2 regions of the Priestia sp. D51 genome follow, and region 1 is predicted to be linked to the other one. Evidence: a T-box and tRNA genes for the amino acid it is inferred to sense, from the RefSeq annotation. Region 1 holds a T-box; the other holds one or more tRNA genes.
What was found. A T-box is a leader RNA that pairs with one kind of tRNA and senses whether it is charged. The one in region 1 lies ahead of ileS (isoleucine--tRNA ligase), so its partner is inferred to be a tRNA-Ile.
Positions count from the first base shown of each region.

Region 1 (7,379 bases):
TCGCGCTTGTAGATTGGATGTTCAGCTACCACGCGTTCAAGTTCTGAACCTTTTACTGTACGAAGTGTCTTATAGTCAGCCCATTCAATTTCTTTAGCAACTGTTTCAATACGTTCAGTTGCTACTACATATTTTGCTCCATCTGCTTCAACTACGCTGTACTGAAGCTCGGGATTGACAGCAATCCCTTGGTTAGCTGGCATTGTCCATGGTGTTGTCGTCCAAATGATGAATTTTTCATCTTGTTCAAGCACGCCTTTACCATCTTTCACATTAAACGCTACGTAAATAGAAGCTGAACGCTTGTCATAGTATTCAATTTCCGCTTCTGCTAAAGCAGATTCACTTGAAGGGGACCAGTATACAGGTTTTAATCCTTTGTAGATATAGCCTTTTTTCGCCATATCGCCAAATACTTTGATTTGCTGCGCTTCGTACTGTGGCTGAAGCGTTACATATGGATTATCCCAATCTCCGCGTACGCCTAAACGCTTGAACTGCTCACGCTGGCCGTTTACTTGTTCCCAAGCATACTGTTCGCAAAGCTTACGGAATTCAGCTACTGTCATTTCTTTGCGGTTTACTTTTTTATTTTTTGTTAAAGCCGTTTCAATTGGCAAGCCGTGTGTATCCCAGCCTGGCACATAAGGTGCGCAGAAGCCTGACATCGACTTATAGCGAACGATAAAATCTTTTAAAATTTTATTTAAGGCATGTCCCATGTGAATATCGCCATTGGCATATGGAGGTCCATCATGCAGGACGAATAGCGGACGGCCTTCCGTACGTTTTTGTACTTTTTCATAAATATTCATTTCAGCCCACTGTTCTTGCATTTTAGGCTCGCGGTTCGGTAAATTTCCACGCATAGGAAATTCAGTTTTTGGCATCAATAATGTATCTTTATATTCCATGTTTTACCCTCCAAAAAAAACGTAAATTTCATATCTTTTTGCACCATAACAAAAAGACCTCCTCATCCCAAAAAGGGACGAGAAGGCCTCCCGCGGTACCACCCTAGTAGATTTGCTGCACGCAAATCCTCTTTGCATTCGTAACGTGAATAAACCGCCACTGCTTACTATCATCATTTCAGCAATGGTACTCTAGGGTGATTTTCACTTTTTTGTTTGTTATCGAGCTCGCACCATCCTCGATTCGCTTTGACAAACTAAAAAAGCTACTGTCCCTGTCTCCGTACTGTTTGATATGAAATTTCATCTGTTACCAAATTATATGACAACAAAACGTGAGAAGTCAAGATGATGTCTTGACTAGTCAATTTTTTCTTCTAGCGCTGGCATCTCATAATCCATCAACTGATCCCAGTCATCGCTGTTTAACATTTCAAGCTGTGCTTCAATTAACATTTTGAAACGAGTTCTAAATACTTTAGACTGCTTTTTCGTCTCCTCAATGTCCATCGCAATTTTACGAGACTTAGACAGTGCTTCATTAATAATACGGTCCGCATTTTTTTCTGCTTCTTTTATAATGAGCTTCGCTTCTTTTTCAGCGTTTCGCTTTACATCTTCCGCTGCTTCTTGAGCAATTAAAATTGATTTATTTAACGTTTCTTCGATGTTAGTAAAATGTCCAAGACGATCTGTTAATTCAGATACTCTTCCTTCTAACTCCTTTTTATCACGCATTACCAGCTCATAGTCTTTAATTACTTGGTCAAGAAACTCATTTACTTCATCTTCATCATATCCGCGAAACCCGCGATTAAACTCTTTGTTATGAATATCCAAAGGGGTTAAAGGCATCTAGGCCACCTCCGTGTTGTCTCATTACATCATTAGTAATGGTTTATTCGACATATTTTTAAAATTTCCTGCTAGTAGATTTCTTTATTTCTGCTTCCCTACAACAATTCGCCATTTTTCTTTTTTGGTTTTGCCTTCAAGTGAAACGATACGACTTCTGCCGTGGCCACGAAGCGACAAAATATCACCTTCATGACATTCAAAAGAAGGCTGTTCAATGACTTTAAAATTTACTTTTACCGCTCCATTTGCAATAAACGGCTGGACTTTTTGTCTTGATAGATTGTGAATGGTCGACAGCAAAACATCAAGCCTCATTGAAGAAACTGTATAAACGTGTTCAATCAGCTCTTCTTTTACCACATGCAGCTGCTCTCTTTGAATAGAAGAAAGTGAAACTTTGGCTTTTCCAATTGATGTTAAATTCATCTCAATATAAGAAGAAATTTCCTCTGCAGCTACAAGCTGAATATCGTCTCCCGCGACCAAAATATCGCCAAATTTTGAACGGCGCAGTCCTAAGGACATCGCCGAACCAAGAACTTGAGGATGTTCAATCGTCACAAACTTTTTAGGATAATTCAATTCGTACATATGCAACTGAAAATCTTCGCTTTCAGGCACATAGTAATCCGGATATAGCAGCGCACGCTTGCGTTCAGCAAACGGTTGTCCACCATCAAATGAAACTTGAACCTCTCCTTCAGTCCCAACAATAGCCGTCACAATCTGCTGCTCTCTTGGATCTAAAAAGTCCGTTAATTTTGGGCTGTATTGATGTAGGACATCTTCTTTCCACTGAAGAACTTGATCAATAAACCCATGTTCTTCTTGCCTAAAATGTTCATAAATAGACATATTATTACTCCTACTATTGGTATGTAAAAAAGGAATCCAGCGATTCCTTTTTTAAATAAACCCCATCACATTATTAAGTGAATACACGCCTCTTTCCGCAAATCGTAGTAAAAAGATTGCAACAAGAGGTGAAATATCAATCATGCCAATAGGCGGAATGATTTTACGAAAAGGCTCTAAGTAAGGCTCGCAAATACTGCCAAGCAGCTGACCAAACTTAGAGGCCCTTACATCGGGTACCCAAGACATCAAAATGTAAATAATCAGTGCCCATGAGTAAAGCCCAATCAATTTTGCGAGAATCCCAAAAACGATGTCCAAAAACTACCACCTCTTTACGTTTGTTGTATCGTGTTCTCCCATCATATCTGAAATGCTTCCGCTTACGTCTACATTATCAGGTGTACATAAAAAGATGTCGGTTCCAATTTTTTGAATGTCCCCGCCTAAAGCATAAACTGTACCACTTAAAAAGTCGACAATTCTCACTGCTTGATCTCGTTGAATGCGCTGTAAATTAACAACTACGACTTTACGATTTTTTAAATGATCCGTAATTTCTTGTGCTTCGGCATAGACGCGAGGTTCGCAAAGCATCATTTTTGATGATTTTTGAACGCTTTGTAAGCTAATCACGTTTTGCTGCTGATTCGGCTGCTGACTAGCTTTCACTGCTGGTCTCGACTGCTGTACAGGCTCTTCTACCGACTCTTCTTGTTCGTAATGTTCTTCTACATATTCAGTATCGTCATCAAGAGCAAAGAAACTTCTAAAGCGATTTTTCATACTCATCTTGAATTACACCTCCTTAACGTTCATTCCCAACTAACGTGGTTCCTAGTCGAATGAATGTTGCTCCTTCTTCAATTGCAATTGCATAATCGTTTGACATTCCCATTGATAGCTCCGTACACGGTGCATATTGCAAGTTTAGTTCTTGTATACGACTCTGCAATTTTTTTAGACCTTGAAAACAGCTGCGAAGCAAGGACTCGTCATCTGTGTGAGGAGCCATGGTCATTAATCCAACTACTTGGATATTTGTAAATGTTTCAAGAGATTGAATAAATGGAATTACCTCTTCTACAGCAAGGCCATGCTTTGATTGTTCTTCGGCAACATTAACTTGTACAAAACATTTTATACGATGTCCTGCACGTTTATCAATTTCTTTTGCTAAAGATAATCGGTCTAGTGAATGAATATAGTCAACTTTATCAATCACATGTTTTACTTTTCTTGTTTGTAAGCTTCCGATAAAATGCCAGGTCGCTTTCTCACCGATTGATTCATACTTTTCTAGAAGACCTTCATCCCTGTTTTCTCCAAGATGTAAAATGCCTGCATCCACTGCTTCTGCTGCTCGTTTTGTGGAAACATATTTTGTTACAGCAATCAGCTCTACATCTTCTCGATTTCGATTAACTTTTTTACATGCTTCAGCAATTGTTTGTTGAACTGCTTCTAGATTTTCACTTACGCTAGCTGTCACTATGTAATTACTCCTCCTTAAAGCCTATGAAGTTAAACATGCGTCCTGTTTTCCCTTGGTCGCGGCGATGTGAGAAGAACAGGTCATCTTCACAGCTTGTACAATACGACGATGTTAAAATTCGTTCCGGCAATACGCCTGCGTTTTGAATCAGCAGCTTATTGACTTTTTTTAAATTAAGCGCGTATTGTCCAGGGCTTACTTCTTGATATCCATTTTGGCCAACTACTTCGTTTACTTGTGTAATGACGCGGTTATCGACAACATAACAGCAATCTTCAATCGAAGGGCCAATCGCCACGTAAATATCTTCAACCGGAACATTTTCTTGCTCTACCCACCGCCGAATCATATTTCCTGCAATATCTTTTACTGTTCCCTTCCACCCAGCATGAGCAAGACCAACTAAATGGTGATCAGGCGCATAGAAGTACAGCGGAACACAATCTGCATAACATAAAGCTAACAAAATATCAGATTCATTTGTATAAATGCCATCCGCTGCTTTTATGCCCTCTTCATACTTGTAGAGTCCTTTTGTACAGTCGGCTTTTGTTACTTTTTGAACAGTTGCTTCATGTACTTGTTCAGCACATACAAAGCTTTCAAAAGACATGTCTAGTTCGGCTGCTAAAATTTTTCTATTTGTAATAACATCTTCTACGTTATCGTTTACGTGAAGCCCTAGGTTAAAAGAAGCAAATGGAGGTTTACTCACGCCACCATTTTTTGTGGTGAAACCAACAACAAGCATATCATTCTTTTCTACCCAAGGGCTCAGCCACATAAACGACTCGTGATGGCTTTTTTTTAATGGCTCAGGATTCATGTATGTGACACATCCCTTGTTTCATTTATTCTCACATATTGTACCACAGATTGCTAGGTGCTGTTGACAAAAAACTAATTCTCTTCAGGCTGAAATGCGTCTTTATAACGTACTAAAATGACATCGGAACCAATTTTCACAATATTTTTCCACGGAATCACAATTTCATCATCTTTTCCAAAGAAGCCCAATACACGAGAGCCTCCGATAATGACGGCCTGTATTTTTCCCGTTGTTAAGTCAATATCAATATCCCCTACATTTCCAAGTTTTTTGCCATCAGCTACATTCACTACATCTTTCAGCTGAAACTCTGAAATCTTTAACATGCTCTCTCCTCCTATAGCCAACTTTATTCCTTAGCCTATATATATTTTCAAATTTTCATTTCATGAAGGAAAAGCTTATTTTTTCTCTGCCATTCTCTTTCTATAAGCATTTTGTTCACTAATTACACAGTTTTTCATCAAGAGACATTCTCAACAAGCAGCGAGAAGTCCTCATAGCAATAGGAAATCTAACATGAATATCTTTTGGTCATATATTCATTGATACATACAAAATAAGCACCGTGTCCGTTTTTATAGACACGATGCTTATTAAGTTGAACATCAAATAAAGTGAATGGTATTGATTGTATGAACACGGGCAGCTGCCAGTTTAGAGAGCTTTTGTTAACTTTGAATATTTTTATTCATCTGTTTAATAGCAGCTTTTTCTAAACGAGAAACCTGCGCTTGAGAAATACCAATTTCTTCAGCCACTTCCATCTGTGTTTTACCTTGGAAGAAGCGCTTTCGTAAAATTAGTTTTTCTCGCTCGTTCAATCTTCTCATACCTTCTTGCAAAGCAATTTCTTCAATCCAAGTTGAATCACGGTTGCGTTCATCGCTTAGCTGATCCATCACATAGATTGGGTCTCCGCCATCATTGTAAATAGGTTCAAATAAAGAAACCGGATCTTGGATAGCATCTAAAGCAAACACAATTTCTTCATGCGGTACTTCTAGGACTTTTGAAATTTCCTCAGCTGTAGGTTCCTTGGATGTTTCACTCATAAGCCTTTCACGAACTTGAAGAGCTTTATAAGCAATATCACGAAGGGAACGAGAAACACGGATTGGATTATTGTCACGTAAATAGCGGCGAATTTCCCCTATAATCATTGGGACAGCATATGTAGAAAACTTCACGTTTTGACTTAAATCAAAATTGTCAATGGATTTCATTAATCCAATACATCCAACCTGAAATAAGTCGTCAACAAATTCTCCACGATTGTTAAAACGTTGGATCACGCTGAGTACGAGACGTAAATTTCCGCTTACTAGCTTTTCTCTTGCTGTTCCATCTCCAGCCTGCATTTGTTTAAACAACTTTCGCATTTCTTCATTTTTTAATACGGGAAGTTTCGAAGTATCTACTCCACAAATTTCTACTTTATTTCTTGTCAACTCTTTCCCTCCTAACAGGAGATGATGTTCTGAATTCAGTATCTCCTCAGAAGGAAAAAATATGCACTTTTACAATTTTGACAATTCCACGCTAAAAAAGCTGATTGTATAAGATGCTTCTCAGCCCTTATACAATCAGCTTTTTTACTTAAACCATTTTATTAAATTCTTTTCGCAGCCGTTTAATAATTCGTTTTTCGAGCCTTGAAATATAAGACTGAGAAATGCCTAGCATATCAGCTACATCTTTTTGCGTTTTTTCTTCTCCGCCGGCTAGCCCAAAGCGCAGCTCCATAATTTGCTTTTCCCGATCATTTAATTGGTGCAGTGCTTTCAACAAAAGTTTTCGATCTACATTGGCTTCCAGGTCTTTTGTGATAATATCTTCTTCGGTTCCCATCACGTCAGACAATAACAGTTCGTTTCCATCCCAATCAATATTTAACGGCTCATCAAATGAAACTTCAGATCGAATTTTATTGTTGCGGCGCAAATACATTAAAATTTCATTTTCAATACAGCGAGAGGCGTACGTCGCTAGCTTAATTTTCTTTTCAGGATTAAACGTGTTTACTGCTTTAATTAAACCGATGGTGCCGATGCTAATTAAATCCTCAATATTGATTCCCGTATTTTCAAACTTGCGGGCAATATAAACAACCAGTCGCAAATTACGCTCAATCAACAGTGAACGTGCTGCTTCATCTCCTGATGGGAGTTTTTTCAGGAGCACTTCTTCTTCATCTTTTGTCAGCGGCGGTGGAAGAGCTTCACTTCCTCCTATATAGTACACTTCATCTGTTTTTAGCTTAAGTTTAATTAATAATTTGTACCACCATAATTGAAATCGAATTCGATATGTAGCCATTCTGTATCCTCCTTTATTTGTTCACACCTTTTACGATGCGGAACTTACTTCTCCAATAACAATGAGCTTCGGATGAACAATACATTCATATTGCTTCTCCACTGAAAGC
Region 1 covers NZ_JBLTIR010000001.1:612,771-620,149, reverse strand. The annotation lists gene ileS (isoleucine--tRNA ligase) at 1-914, opposite strand, end outside; T-box leader at 985-1,205, opposite strand; gene ACNHOZ_RS03305 (DivIVA domain-containing protein) at 1,275-1,769, opposite strand; gene ACNHOZ_RS03300 (YlmH family RNA-binding protein) at 1,854-2,627, opposite strand; gene ACNHOZ_RS03295 (YggT family protein) at 2,679-2,948, opposite strand; gene ACNHOZ_RS03290 (cell division protein SepF) at 2,952-3,419, opposite strand; gene ACNHOZ_RS03285 (YggS family pyridoxal phosphate-dependent enzyme) at 3,436-4,119, opposite strand; gene pgeF (peptidoglycan editing factor PgeF) at 4,127-4,948, opposite strand; gene ACNHOZ_RS03275 (YlmC/YmxH family sporulation protein) at 5,023-5,277, opposite strand; gene sigG (RNA polymerase sporulation sigma factor SigG) at 5,623-6,402, opposite strand; gene sigE (RNA polymerase sporulation sigma factor SigE) at 6,551-7,270, opposite strand; gene spoIIGA (sigma-E processing peptidase SpoIIGA) at 7,301-7,379, opposite strand, start outside.

Region 2 (7,379 bases), 230 kb from region 1:
TTGCTCGCAGCAGGAGGTTTGTGGGTTTTGTATCAGTTGAAAATTTTTTCTTCTGCAATGGGGAGAAGAAAAGTTGTACAGAAATAAAGAGGCTGGGACAAAAGTATGTTAGTTGAAGAAGCTCCCAACAAATTTGATTCTTGATCAAGAATTAAATTCGTTCGGAGCTTTTCATTGGCAGGGTAAACATAGATTTTATGTATGTAGGTGCTTCTAGCCGTTGATTGGATTCATTTCGTTATGTTTCAATCGCTTTATTAGGTTTTACCTTTTTTCTCATAGGAACCCTTGTGACGAGCAATAAGTAAATGAAGAACGTTCCTATCCAGTAAAGAGAGCTATGTGTTGCTAGAGACAAAGAAAAAGCTTCAAAAAGCGTATAAAGCAGCGTGAAGGCTACCGTACTATAAGCGCTCAGTGCCCATAGCTGTTTGAAAGGAAGCTGCTTCTTAGTGATGAGTCCAATCAGTTTTCCAAGATAAGCAAGGCAGGTAATAGAAAGGAAGTTTAGTCCAGATGTTAATACGTACAGTAAAAGCATAGCGATAGGGACAAGTATGTATAAAGAAAATTTTTGTTCGTGCAGCAAGTTTAACAGTTCATTTTTATCTTTATGATGCCAGTTTAGCAACTCATATGAATACGTTTGTGTTTGTGAATTAGTCGTGATGTAAATTCCATCCTTTAAAAAACCAATTGCATGAGCAGGGGAATGAAACCGTTCAATAGACTGTGAGGGGTCTAAGATAAAAGCGGTACCGTTTACTTTTTTTGTGAAAGGTTGGCTTGACGTAAGCTGTGAATTTGAAATAGAAAAAGAAGAAACAGATTTCGGGAGATCTGTAGTCGCGGTATGATAGCCGTTTACAATCGTCAAAGTCATAAAGAAAAATGTAGGCAGCAAAGAAATGAATGTTAAAAACAGCACAAAGCCAATTGTTTTATTCGTATGCTCAAAGCGAAGCGATCTTATTTTTTTGAAGGAAGTAAAACTCCATGCTATCTTTTTCAGCATGCTCATTGTAAAGCCTCCTATTATTGAAAATTCTGATTATACCTTATTTTATAGCGGAAATTTAAGGTTTACAATAGATTTTAGAAAACGTTACCAATTACAATAGTGCGATGGAGCGTTTTGTCAAAAGCATTTCTTTATATGTACAGATTTTGCTGTCATTGTTTTTGGGGGATATTACGGGCAGTTTGAGGACTGTGCTGTTAATAGTGCAGTGGTACACTCGAAAATCGTTATCTGAAGATATATTTGAAAGTAAAATAAAGGAAGGTCTCGTGGTGCAAGGTCTTTCTTTATAGGAGTGGTTATTGTATGATAAATAGTAATAATAAAAAGGATAGGTGCGGGCATGGCTATTTTATGTTGGGCATTAGTTATCATTAGCTTTGCTGTATCGTTTGTTGGGTTGGTTTATCCCATCATCCCAAGCGTGCTATTTGTAGCGCTAGGATTTGTTATATACGGTTTATTTTATGATTTTAGCTCCTATAGCTGGTTATTTTGGGTGATACAAGGATTGTTAGTTGTCGCACTTTTTTTAGCAGACTATATCGCTAATATTATTGGTGTGAAAAAATTCGGAGGCACTAAAGCAGGCGTTTGGGGAAGTACAGTTGGATTGCTTGTGGGTCCGTTTGTTATTCCGGGATTTGGAATTATTTTAGGGCCGTTTATCGGAGCGATTGTAGGAGAACTGATTGTTCATCGGACCACAATTAGCAACGCAGTAAAAATTGGAGTAGGTTCGGTTATTGGCTTTTTTAGTGGCGCTATCTCGAAAGGATTTATTCAACTGTTGATGATTGCCTATTTTTTATACGCTGTTTTAAAATAATATATTGACTTTAGGCCAGAAACATGTTAAATTTTTAATGTCGCTAGTAAATGTTATATTGTTCCACAGTAGCTCAGTGGTAGAGCTATCGGCTGTTAACCGATCGGTCGTAGGTTCGAGTCCTACCTGTGGAGCCATGGCGGTGTAGCTCAGCTGGCTAGAGCGTACGGTTCATACCCGTGAGGTCGGGGGTTCGATCCCCTCCGCCGCTATTTTCCAATTTACGTTTGTGACATACATAATTCATATTGTTCCACAGTAGCTCAGTGGTAGAGCTATCGGCTGTTAACCGATCGGTCGTAGGTTCGAGTCCTACCTGTGGAGCCACGTGGACCCTTAGCTCAGCTGGTTAGAGCAGACGGCTCATAACCGTCCGGTCGCAGGTTCGAGTCCTGCAGGGTCCACCATTTATAGGGTTGGAGGAATACCCAAGTCCGGCTGAAGGGATCGGTCTTGAAAACCGACAGGGGTGTTAAAGCCCGCGGGGGTTCGAATCCCTCTTCCTCCGCCATACTATTGTCTATTCAAAGCTTCTTTTGAGAAAAAGAAGCTTTTTTTATGTTTAAAAGAATAGCGAATGGGAATTAGGTAAATATAAATCATGGATTAGGTACTTTTTATTTGAAAGAGTAGGGTAAATTTGCTAATCTAAACGTATATGGTGCTTTTGCGCCAAAATGCTTACATATTTTGAAGGAGGAATTATTCATGGCTTACAAATTACCAGAACTACCTTATGCATACGATGCACTGGAACCACATATCGACAAAGAAACAATGAATATTCACCACACAAAACATCACAACACATATGTTACAAACCTAAACGCTGCTGTTGAAGGCAAAGCGGATTTAGAAAGCAAAAGTATTGAAGAGTTAATTTCAAACTTAGATGCTGTTCCTGAAGATATCCGTACAGCAGTACGCAATAACGGTGGCGGTCATGCGAACCACTCATTATTTTGGACAATCCTTTGCCCTAACGGCGGCGGTGCTCCAACTGGTGAATTAGCAGACGCTATCGCTAGCAAATTCGGCAGCTTTGATCAATTCAAAGAAGAATTTGCAAATGCAGCTAAAACTCGCTTCGGTTCTGGCTGGGCTTGGTTAGTTGTAAACAACGGCGAATTAGAAGTAACAAGCACACCAAACCAAGATAGCCCATTAATGGAAGGCAAAACGCCAATTCTTGGTCTAGACGTTTGGGAGCACGCTTACTACTTAAATTATCAAAACCGCCGTCCAGATTACATTTCAGCATTCTTTAATGTTGTAAAATGGGACGAAGTTGCTAAGCGTTACGACGCTGCAAAATAAGCTGAAGACGTATTTAAGAGCCAGTAAAGTAATTATTACCTTTACTGGCTTTTTTGTTTTCCAATTCTTTTACATATCTCCTTTTCTTTTTCACACACTAGGTGTAGAAGAGAAAAGGAGTTTTTTGATATGCCTTTATTAAAAAAAGTAGTTGGAGATGTAGAAGTTAGTAAAGATTTACTTTTGCTTTTAATTATAGGCGGTCTTTATGCCTTGGCTATTTCAATTTCCAATTCGTTTGTTAACATTTATCTGTGGAAACAATCAGGAGAATTTTCGGATCTCGCTATTTATAATTTAGCGGTAGTGGTGCTTCAGCCCCTTACGTTTATTTTAGCAGGTAAATGGGCCAAACGAATTGACCGGGTTGTGGTTTTAAGGTTAGGCGTATCTTTTTTAGCTGTTTTTTATATCGCTGTATTGGTCAGTGGAGCTAACGCAGCCGAGTATTTAGTATTGCTTGGTGGACTGCTGGGTATAGGATATGGCTTTTATTGGCTAGCTTTTAATGTGCTAACTTTTGAAATTACAGAACCTGATACAAGAGACTTTTTTAACGGATTTTTAGGGATCTTAAACTCTTTTGCAGGGATGATTGGTCCTTTAGGAGCGGGCTTTGTTATTTCCGCTTTGTATGAATCACTTGGGTATAAAATTGTGTTTGGTGTATCTCTGCTATTGTTTGTCGGTGCCGTTGTGCTTAGTTTTTTTATTACAAGACGCGCAGCTGAAGGAGTATACAAATTTAAAGAAGTGTGGGCTGAACGAAAAGTCAACAAAGACTGGAATCGAATATTACAGGCTCATTTCTTTCAAGGATTGCGTGAAGGTACGTTCATTTTTGTCGTATCCGTTATGGTATTTATTACGACGGGAAGTGAATTAGCTTTAGGAACTTATGGACTGGTGAATTCAGCGGTGGCGTTTGTAGGATACTATGTAGCCTCAAGATTTATTAAGCAAAAAAATCGCCTTCGATTTATTTTCACCGGGGGCCTCCTTCTCTATGGAGCAGTCTTTTTGCTTATCTTTAACTTATCGTATCCAAAGTTAATTATATATGCTGTTTGTATTGCCATTGCCTATCCTATTTTGTTGGTTCCATTCATTTCTCTAACGTACGATGTGATTGGACGAGCAAAGGACGTTGTTTCAAAAAGAATCGAATACATTGTTGTCAGAGAAGTATTTCTGAATATTGGGCGCGTCGTTTCCATATCTTTATTTTTAATAGCCGTACTATTTTTTGATGAAGCAAAAAGTATTCCTATTTTATTATCTATTGTTGGAGCAGGGCATACGATCATTTATTTTTGTGTAAGACATATCTCACAGCCTCTGCACAAAAAAGAAACGACTGTTACTCCTCCAGTATTAAATGAAGGAGACGGAGAGTCTCCAGCTTAGAGTATTATCAGCTCCTTCATTTGTACTATGGAAAATGCCTCTCTTTTCTTTTAGAATAAATACGTTGTGTAAATAGGCACCTGCCAGGTGTCTATTTATTTGCTAAATGTCTGATTTTATGGTGTTATGGTATATATGTTTTATAAAGTGTAGGTGTTGGTATGAAAAAGAAAAAAAGAAGAAAAAGTCACGTGCCTTTTCGTGTGAACTTACTTTTCTTGACCGTATTTGCCCTATTTTCCGTATTAATTTTGCGGTTGGGACTTGTTCAAATTGTGTACGGTGAGAATTACGAACGAGAAGTCGAAAAAACACAGGACGTTACAGTCAGTACGCCTGTTCCTCGAGGGAAAATGTACGATCGGTATAACCGCGTAATTGTAGATAATACCTCTTTAAATACGATTACATATACTCGTTTTCAAGGAAATACAGCTGAAGAAAGGCTGCGCATCGCTAAAAAGTTAGCCACTATGATCGATGTTCCTTACACCACAAATGTGATTGATATTCCAGAAAATAGAAAGAATAAAGATGCTAAAAACGTGGTAAAAATTACAGAACGCGACATGAAGGATTACTGGATTATGCTTCACCCTAAAGAAGCGGAGCAGAAAATTACGAAAGCTGATCGCAAAAAAGTTCAAGATGGTGAAATGACTGATGACGAACTGTATCAACGTCAGTTAGACCGCATTTCTAAAAAAGATTTAGAAAGTTTAAAGAGTGATTTAGAAGTTCTAGCTATTAAGCGCCAAATGGAGGCAGGTTATTCTAACACCCCGCAAATTGTTAAAAGCGGTGTGACAAATGAAGAGTATGCCGTTGTAAGTGAGCATTTAGATGAACTTCCGGGTGTTGATACAACAACGTATTGGGATCGCTCATACCCAGAAAACAGCACTCTCCGTACTTTGCTTGGAAATGTATCCTCTGCCAACGAGGGTCTGCCCAAAGATAAAGTACAGTATTACTTATCAAGAGGCTATAGTCGAAATGACCAAGTTGGGACGAGCTATTTAGAGAAGCAATACGAAGCTCAGCTCAGCGGTCAAAAAGAAAAAGTCCAGTATGTAACAGATGATAAAGGAAATCTCCTTGATACAATTCAAGTGTCGAAAGGCGAACGCGGCAGTGATTTGGTTTTAACTATTGATATGGAGCTTCAAAAAGCGGTAGAAAAACAAATTACGGACCAGCTTTTAGCCAAAAAGAAAATGAAAGGAACGCAGTTTTTAGACCGTGCTTTTGTGATTATGATGGATCCTCACACAGGAGAAATCTTAACAATGGCAGGTAAAAAATACACCATTGATAAGAAGACTGGGGTACCTAAAATAGAAGATTTTGCATTAGGGAATATTTCAACATCTTATACAATGGGCTCTGTTGTAAAAGGGGCAACGGTTCTAGCTGGCTTAGATTCAGGAGCTATTAAGCCAAACACAGTGTTCGTTGATGAACCGTTAAAAATTAAAGGAACACCAATTAAGAAATCAGCTGAGGCTGAGGGGTTAGGACCCTTAACGTATTCATCCGCGTTAAAATATTCATCCAACGTATTTATGTTTAAAACGGTAATGGCGATGGCTGGATTACAGTACCACAAGAACATGACTTTACCGATTAAACCTGACACATTCAGCGAACTGCGTTCGTACTACAGTCAGTTCGGCTTAGGCGTATCAACAGGCATAAACCTCGATAACGAATCAACAGGTGTACAAGGAGGAAGCAATGTTCCAGGTACAGCGCTTGATTTAGGAATTGGCCAGTATGATACGTACACGCCGCTGCAGCTTGTTCAATATACTTCTGCAATAGCTAATGGAGGGTATCGCATCAAGCCGCAGCTAGTAAAAGAAATCCGAAAACCAACGATAAAGACCGATGAAATTGGCGGTACGCAGCATTCCTTTGAACCTGATGTGTTAAATCGTATCACGATGAAAGAAGAATACATTAAAGATGTTCAAAATGGCTTTAAGCGGGTTACGCAGGAACAAGGCGGTACAGGGTACGCAGCTTTCCATACAGCGAACTATAATCCTGCTGGTAAATCTGGAACGGCACAAGCCTATGAGAAAAACCCAAGCGGAGGGGATCCAATTAAAGTTAATAATTCAAACTTTGTGGCCTTTGCTCCGGCAAATGATCCTGAAATTGCAGTAGCTGTTGTGGTACCATCGGCATTTGTGCCAAGTGCACCAAATACCATTACAAAAGAGCTTGCTCGTTCTGCGCTCGATACGTATTTTGATTTAAAGAAAAAAGGTGAACAAGAAGTAAAAGATCAAGAAGAGAATCAACAGGCTGTCATTGCAAACGACGCCAATTAAAGAGGCTGGGAAAAAGCATATTAGTTGAAGTAAGATCCGAACGACGTTGATTAAGAATCAACGCTGTTCGGATTTTTTTATTGAGAGGGTGAACGTAGATTTCATGTAAGTAGGTGCTTTAAGCGGTTGATTGGAGGGCAGGGCGAAGACTTCTGCCGGAAAAGCGGAAGAAGTGAGACCCCGCAGGAGCGGAAGCGACAACGAGGCTCATCGGCCGCCTGCTTGCACGGAAATCAACAGTGGTGTCAGAAGTGATTCGTACTGGCTTATTTATCTAATTTACTTATCTTTATATCAAATTAATTTAGTTATGTCTCAACCTCTTCTTTTTTTTGTTAGAAACATTTACATATATGGTTTTTTATTGAATTTAAGGGTCGTAAGAACTAGTTTTTTACCTAAAAAACACGCAGATAGGCCTTCGTTTACAAAAGCTTTACATTGAGTTAAAACACAATTAATAGTC
Region 2 covers NZ_JBLTIR010000001.1:378,232-385,610, forward strand. The annotation lists gene ACNHOZ_RS01995 (MFS transporter) at 1-87, shown strand, start outside; gene ACNHOZ_RS02000 (DUF1189 domain-containing protein) at 239-1,021, opposite strand; gene ACNHOZ_RS02005 (DUF456 domain-containing protein) at 1,365-1,850, shown strand; tRNA gene ACNHOZ_RS02010 (tRNA-Asn) at 1,913-1,987, shown strand; tRNA gene ACNHOZ_RS02015 (tRNA-Met) at 1,989-2,062, shown strand; tRNA gene ACNHOZ_RS02020 (tRNA-Asn) at 2,103-2,177, shown strand; tRNA gene ACNHOZ_RS02025 (tRNA-Ile) at 2,181-2,257, shown strand; tRNA gene ACNHOZ_RS02030 (tRNA-Ser) at 2,269-2,361, shown strand; gene sodA (superoxide dismutase SodA) at 2,559-3,167, shown strand; gene ACNHOZ_RS02040 (MFS transporter) at 3,297-4,574, shown strand; gene ACNHOZ_RS02045 (peptidoglycan D,D-transpeptidase FtsI family protein) at 4,736-6,913, shown strand; gene ACNHOZ_RS02050 (hypothetical protein) at 7,040-7,168, shown strand.
Region 2: it encodes a tRNA-Ile, which carries the amino acid that the T-box ahead of ileS (isoleucine--tRNA ligase) is inferred to sense. The anticodon was not compared.